Hydrogenovibrio crunogenus: one gene and its partner. The protein of the gene in region 1 interacts with the protein of each later gene in a pairwise test. Links are inferred from orthologs where the notes say so. Each region holds a gene or a part of one and is shown in the gene's direction. Other genes may lie near its edges.

Region 1 (3,685 bases):
GGCAAACAACGTCAAGGGAACTTTGAGTTTTTAGCTGAACAAGGCCGTTGTTTAGGGTTTGAAGTCACCGATGTGGCGACCTTTGAAGTAGATTGCGCTCGAGTGAGCAGTACACGTGTGCGTCAGGCATTGTTAAAGCATGACTTAGCGATGGCAGAGCGTCTGCTGGGCGAACCCTTTCATTTTCACGGACGAGTGATTCATGGCCAGAAATTAGGACGCAAGATTGGTTTTCGAACTTTAAACTTAAACCCCAAACGCATTCAGATGCCCTTGGAAGGGGTTTATGCGGTTAAGGTTTCCGGTTTGGCCGAACAAGATTGGCCTGGCGTTGCCAATATTGGTATCCGCCCTACGGTCGATGGGTCTCGACCCTCTATCGAAGTGCATTTGTTCAATTGGGATAAAGATGTTTACGGCGCTCATATTAGCGTTAGAATAGAGCATTACATTCGCGCAGAAATGAAATTTGAAAATTTAACGCAACTAACAGAGCAAATTGAATGCGATGCTCAAGAAGCAAAACAATTTCATGGACTGACTCAAACTGGGTCCGTTCACAAAAACTAACCCCCTACTTAACCTTTTAAACGAAAAGTTATAGACATGACAAAAGATTATAAGCCGACATTAAACCTACCCGAAACAGATTTTCCAATGCGTGGGAATTTGCCGAATCGTGAACCTAAGCAAGTTCAAGCATGGGCGGACGCGTCTTTATACGAATCCGTCAGAAGCGCGATGGCTGGACGGCCGAAATTTATTTTGCATGATGGACCGCCATACGCGAACGGTAATATTCATATCGGCCACGCGGTGAATAAAGTGTTGAAAGATATGATCGTCAAGTCAAAAGGGTTAAGTGGGTTTGATGCCCCTTTTGTTCCTGGCTGGGATTGTCATGGGTTGCCGATTGAACTGAACGTTGAAAAGAAAAAAGGGAAGGTCGGGCAAAAAATTGGTGCGACTGAATTTCGTCAAGCGTGTCGAGATTATGCACAAAAGCAAGTCGATGGGCAGATGGCGGACTTTCAACGCTTAGGGGTGATGGCGGATTGGAAAAACCCGTATTTGACCAAAGACTTTAGCTTTGAAGCGAATGAGATTCGTGCTTTGGCAAAAATTGTTGAAAATGGTCATTTAGTGAAAGGTACCAAGCCGGTTTATTGGAGTGTGGGTGGTCATTCGGCATTGGCGGAGGCCGAAGTGGAATATGAAGACAAACGTTCTCATGCCATTGATGTACGTTTTAAAGTGCTGGATGAAGAGGCGTTTTTCAAACGGTGTCACCATGTAGAGGATCACACGGGAGAAGGGCCTCTGTCGGTTGTCATCTGGACCACAACGCCATGGACATTGCCAGCCAACCAAGCGGTCTCCATTAACCCTGAGCTGGAATATGCCGTGGTGCAGGTCACCGGTGAAAAGGGTCCGGAGCGCTTGTTTTTAGCCGAAGCGTTAATCAAAGATGCCATGGATAAATGGGGCTTTGAACAGTACCGTGTGATTGCTTATGGTCGTGGGGACCAGTTCGATTTGATCCGTTTACAACATCCATTTTATGACCGCATTGTGCCATTGATTTTAGGTGATCATGTCACGACAGATGCGGGAACAGGGTGTGTTCATACTGCTCCAGGTCATGGTCAAGAAGACTATGCGGTTGGCTTAAAATATGATTTGGAAGTGGATTGTCCTGTCGATGGTCGAGGGAATTATGTGGCCGGAACCCCATTATTTGAAGGTGAAAACGTCCTGAAAGCGGATGACCATGTGATTGAAGTGCTACAAGAGCACAATGCTCTGGTGCACCACGAAGCCATTGTGCATAGTTATCCGCATTGTTGGCGAACCAAAACGCCGTTGATTTTCCGTGCCACGCCACAATGGTTTATCAGCATGACCGAAGGGCATTTGCGTGACGATGCTTTGAAAGCGATTAAGAAAGTCGACTGGGTTCCAGAATGGGGGCAGGCACGAATCGAAGGCATGATTGATGGTCGTCCGGATTGGTGTATTTCTCGTCAGCGCTTCTGGGGTGTGCCGATTCCGATTTTTGTACACAAAGCGTCCGGAACGATGCATCCGAATACCATTGAGTTAATGGAAAAAGTCGCTCAATTGGTTGAAAAAAATTCTATTGACGCTTGGTATGATCTGGATCCGGCGACCTTGTTAGGAGAGGACGCAGAAGATTATGAACAAGTCACGGATATTTTGGATGTCTGGTTTGATTCCGGGATTTCTCACTTCACCGTGTTGAATCAGCGTGAAGAATTATCCACGCCAGCTGATTTGTATTTGGAAGGGTCGGATCAGCATCGTGGTTGGTTCCAATCGTCTCTATTAACGGCTTTGGCTACCAACGGGGAAGCACCGTATAAGCAGGTGCTGACACATGGCTTTACAGTCGATAAAGACGGTAAGAAAATGTCTAAGTCAAAAGGGAATGTGGTTGCACCGCAAGACATTGCCAATAAGTACGGTGCCGATATCTTGCGTCTGTGGATTGCTGCGGCCGACTATCGTTATGAAATGACGGTGTCGGATGAGATTATCAGCCGCACAGCCGATGCTTATCGCCGTATTCGAAACACCTCGCGTTTCTTATTGGCGAATATGAATGGGTTTGATCCAGTGAAAGATCAAGTGCCTTATGACAAGATGTTGCCTCTGGATCAATGGGTGGTCGGACAGGCGGCAACCATTCAAAAAGACATTATCGCGGCGTATGAAAGTTATAACTTCCATGCCATTTATCAAGCAGTCACCCACTTTTGTTCGGTTGAGTTAGGCGCTTTCTATCTGGATGTGATCAAAGATCGTCAATATACGGCTAAAGCGGATGGATTACCACGTCGTTCCGCGCAAACCGCTTTGTATCATATTGCTGAAGCATTGACGCGTTGGATTGCGCCGATTTTAAGTTTTACCGCGGAAGAGCTATGGAAAGCCCTACCAGGTGAACATTCTGCAACGGTGTTTACGGAAGAATGGTATGACGGTTTGACAGAGTTGGATGAAACGACATCGATGAACTCGGCTTATTGGGCACGTATGATGGAGGTTCGTTCAGCGGTTGCGAAACAGCTTGAGAAACTGCGTAACGACGGTGTAGTAAAAGGCTCTTTGACAGCTAAAGTTTCATTGTATGCCGCGGATGACTTATACCAACAAATCCATTTACTGGAAGATGAGTTGCGTTTTGTGCTGATTACTTCTTATGCGGAAGTGAAGTTGTTATCTGAAAAGTCAGATGCCGCTGTTGAATCTGAAATGGAAGAGCTTTGGGTTGATGCGGGCGCCGCAGAACAACCAAAATGTGGTCGTTGTTGGCACCACCGTGAAGATGTTGGATCGCATTCAGAAGATGACGCGCTATGTCAGCGTTGTATCGATAACGTTTATGGGGAAGGGGAGTCGCGTCAGTTTGCATAAAACCACCAGGCCTGGTGGTTTTTAAACAGGGTTTGATTATGAATAAGCTTTCTTCTTCTGCTGTCACAACCACTTGGCTGGCAATCCTCCTTATTGTGATTGATCAGTTGACCAAGTATTGGGCGAATACCTCCCTAACTCTGGGTGAACCGATGGCTATTTTGCCGCACTTGAATCTGACGTTGGTCTATAACTATGGCGCAGCGTTCAGTTTCTTGTCGGAAGTTGGCGGCTGGCAACGTTGGTT
Region 2 (3,150 bases), 290 kb from region 1 along the record:
AACTTCTGCAATAGGTGGGCAACCAGGTACTTTAATAATAGGTTTGTCATAGCCTGCACCTAAAAATTTGTGTACTGGGGTTGCTTGTGTAGGATTTGGTTTAGCGGCCTGTACGCAACCCCACGAAGCACATGAACCCCAAGAGATGATTGCTTTGGCATCTTCAGCCATCCATTTTAACTGTTCAGAAAAAGGTTTACCGCCAATGATACAAGACATTCCATCTTGGTTAAGAGGTGGGTTACCTTCAACTGCTAAAATGTAATTGCCTTTATATTTTTCTTTGATTTCGCTCAGAATCGCTTCAGCTTGATGACCGGCAGAGGCCATTAACGTATCGTCATAATCTAAAGAGATCATTGATAACACAACATCTTTAGCTAAAGGATGAGCTGCTCTAATAAATGACTCAGAACAACAGGTACATTCTAACCCGTGCAACCAAATAACAGGAGTACGAGGTTTGGTTTCCATTGCTGTGGCAATTTTGTTTGCATAGGCTGGTCCAAGGCCTAGCGCTGCGGCAGTCAAGCTGCAATATTTTAAAAAGCTACGACGTGTAATTCCTTGTCGGCGCATGACTTCGTAAAATGTTTCAACAGATGATGACATAAGTAATCCTCTAGTATTTTTTTAGAATGCCAGTCACGGTTTATTTTTGTGCTGACATCTCATGAATTAATTCCAGAATGAAATCTGAAAATCTGGAGGTAATCCAGCAGTGGAAGTGCCAAAAGTCTATTTAGTTATAAAAAACAATAAGATAGGTTAAAAAATGGTAAAAATGGCAAAAATAAATTGAGATAGTTATTTCCAATTATTGTTTTAAACGGTAACTAAGTATTCGTAATTTTGTATTTCTATAATTGTACTTAGGTTTTAGTTTTGTTTATGTGGGTATAGTAACTTTTGATTGGAATAAAAAAAGACTAATTCGTATCATTGTGAAAACTAAGTATACATATTGGAATAAAAGTGAAAACTTTAATACTCGGAATAGGAAACTTGCTTTGGGCTGACGAAGGTTTTGGAATTCGTTGTGTAGAAGCTATGGATGCACTATATGAATTTGATGACTCTGTAGAGCTTATGGATGGTGGTACCCAAGGTATTTATTTAGTTCACCATGTTCAAGATGCTGATAATTTAATTGTATTTGATGCAATTGATTATGGACTTGAGCCGGGCGAAGTTAAGGTGATTCGTGATGATAAAGTGCCTAATTTTATGGGGTGTAAAAAAGTCAGTTTGCACCAAACAGGATTTCAAGAAGTTCTATCAACAGCAAAATTGATGGAAAATTATCCAAAAAATATAGCACTTATTGGGGTGCAGCCAGAATTGATTGAAGACTTTGGTGGGTCTTTAACGCCTAAAGTAGAAGCGCAATTGGAAAACTGTATTGAAATAGCTGTTGAGATTGTTAAAAGCTGGGGGGTAGATGTTATTAAGCGCCCAGAACCTGAGTTAAGTCTTGTGCAGAAAGAATTAGATAAAACAAAGTATGAACAGGAGCGACCTGCTGAAGACGTGGCTTTACGTGTTGGTGATGAACGCGTGCTTGTTGATGATCAATTTAAGTTAAGAGACCAGCCGTTACACCAAGGTATTAGCAATGTTAAAAGCGTACCGATTGATGGGCGTAAACTTTTTGAGAGTAAGTCGTAATGTGTATTGGTGTTCCAATGAAAATTTTATCGTGTGATGAATTGGTCGCTGTTTGTCGTAATGATGAAGAAAATAGAGATGAAACTGTTGATTTATCCCTGATAGGGACACAAAAAGCAGGCGACTGGGTTTTAGTCTTTATGGGGGCGGCTCGAGAAGTTATTGAGCCAGACTTATTAGAATCGGTGCTTCAGGCAAGAAAGGCTATGTTTGCAGCGTTAAATGGTGGTGATGTAGATGCATATTTTGCTGATCTTGTTGGTCGAGAGCCTGAATTGCCAGATTTTTTAAAGAACAAATAAGAGTAAAGACTATGCCTAGAAGTTTAATTAAACAAATCACAAGCGATTATGGTTACCCTGTTTTAAATAGCGATAACTACGATGAATTTGTAAACAATCAAAAAGTTTCTGTTATTTATTTTGGCGGTGATCCAAAAAGATACCCTGAATCAAATGACGTTATTGTTGTTTTACCAGAGCTTGAAAAAGCATTTAAGAACCAATTTAGCGTTGCTGTTGTTTCAGAGGACGATGAACAAGAGTTATCTAAAAAATATGGTTTTAATATGTGGCCTGCTCTTATTTTTTTAAAAAATGGGAAATATATCGACATGATGACCCGTATTCAAGATTGGTCGGATTATATGCGTGAGATTCCTATTATTTTAGAGAAAGAACCGTCTTATGCGCCATCAATTGGTATTAGTGTAGAAGTCAATTAAAGGAACTAATGATATGAGTCAGTACACAGATTTAAGTATACCAGTCAGTGTTGTAGGGCCAGGCACACAGCCTAGTGAAGAAGATGGCATGCAGCTAGATTATATGAAAATGCCAAATGATATGAGTGTCTTTAATGCCCCAATTATTATGGACGATAATATCGAATCCTACCCTGTTGTTGAAGACCTAATGAATCAGTTAATGAATGCGCTTACTCATTTTAAAGAAGGTGATGATGCTGTTCGTTTTGATTTTGCAACGTTTGAAGAAAAAGACATTCAGTTTATAAATAAGTTTTTAGGTGAGGGTGAAGTTGCTGTTATTTTTAATGAAGAGAATCGTCAGTTAAGAATTCAAGAAACGGTTTTAGCCGGTGTTTGGCGTATTGCAGGGCATGAAGATGGCAATATTATTCAAGCTATTGAAGTTGGAACGGTTCCTGTTGCCATTAGAAATGATACTTTTGCAAAGGCAAATTCAATTATTACGCTTCCTAAAGAGCAGCCTGCAGGCACAATTAATGCGCCGTCTCTATTAACCGAGTTGAGCGATAAATCTTTTGCATACCTTGTTGGCGATGAAGCACATGTTGTTAATCTAACACTGTTACCTCAGTCTCCAGAAGATTTGGATATGTTAGGCGAATACCTTGGTGAAGGACCAACGGTTTTTTTAAGCCGAGGTTATGGTAGCTGCCGAGTGACTTCAACAAATTTAAAACATGTATGGTGGGTTCAATATTTTAATTCAGAAGATA

Evidence for each region.
Region 2: the proteins of ileS (region 1) and GHNINEIG_RS03955 interact in binary tests that used the Escherichia coli proteins (3 or more experiments, as listed by UniProt). The link is inferred for Hydrogenovibrio crunogenus from one-to-one orthologs.

The regions. Positions count from the first base shown.
Region 1 is NZ_CP032096.1:553,712-557,396, forward strand. Bases 283-3,638 are described here. They hold ileS (isoleucine--tRNA ligase), read left to right. Parts: upstream 283-606; coding sequence 607-3,438; downstream 3,439-3,638. Other genes in these bases: ribF (bifunctional riboflavin kinase/FAD synthetase), read left to right, coding at 283-570; lspA (signal peptidase II), read left to right, coding at 3,477-3,638. In the rest of the region: more of ribF, read left to right, coding at 1-282; more of lspA, read left to right, coding at 3,639-3,685. UniProt on the Escherichia coli protein: Catalyzes the attachment of isoleucine to tRNA(Ile). As IleRS can inadvertently accommodate and process structurally similar amino acids such as valine, to avoid such errors it has two additional distinct tRNA(Ile)-dependent editing activities.
Region 2 is NZ_CP032096.1:841,364-844,513, forward strand. What follows is about bases 1-2,821. They hold GHNINEIG_RS03955 (HyaD/HybD family hydrogenase maturation endopeptidase), read left to right. Parts: upstream 1-975; coding sequence 976-1,668; downstream 1,669-2,821. Other genes in these bases: GHNINEIG_RS03950 (hydrogenase small subunit), read right to left, coding at 1-612; GHNINEIG_RS03960 (HypC/HybG/HupF family hydrogenase formation chaperone), read left to right, coding at 1,668-1,970; GHNINEIG_RS03965 (thioredoxin domain-containing protein), read left to right, coding at 1,982-2,392; GHNINEIG_RS03970 (hydrogenase expression/formation protein), read left to right, coding at 2,406-2,821. Outside these bases: more of GHNINEIG_RS03970, read left to right, coding at 2,822-3,150.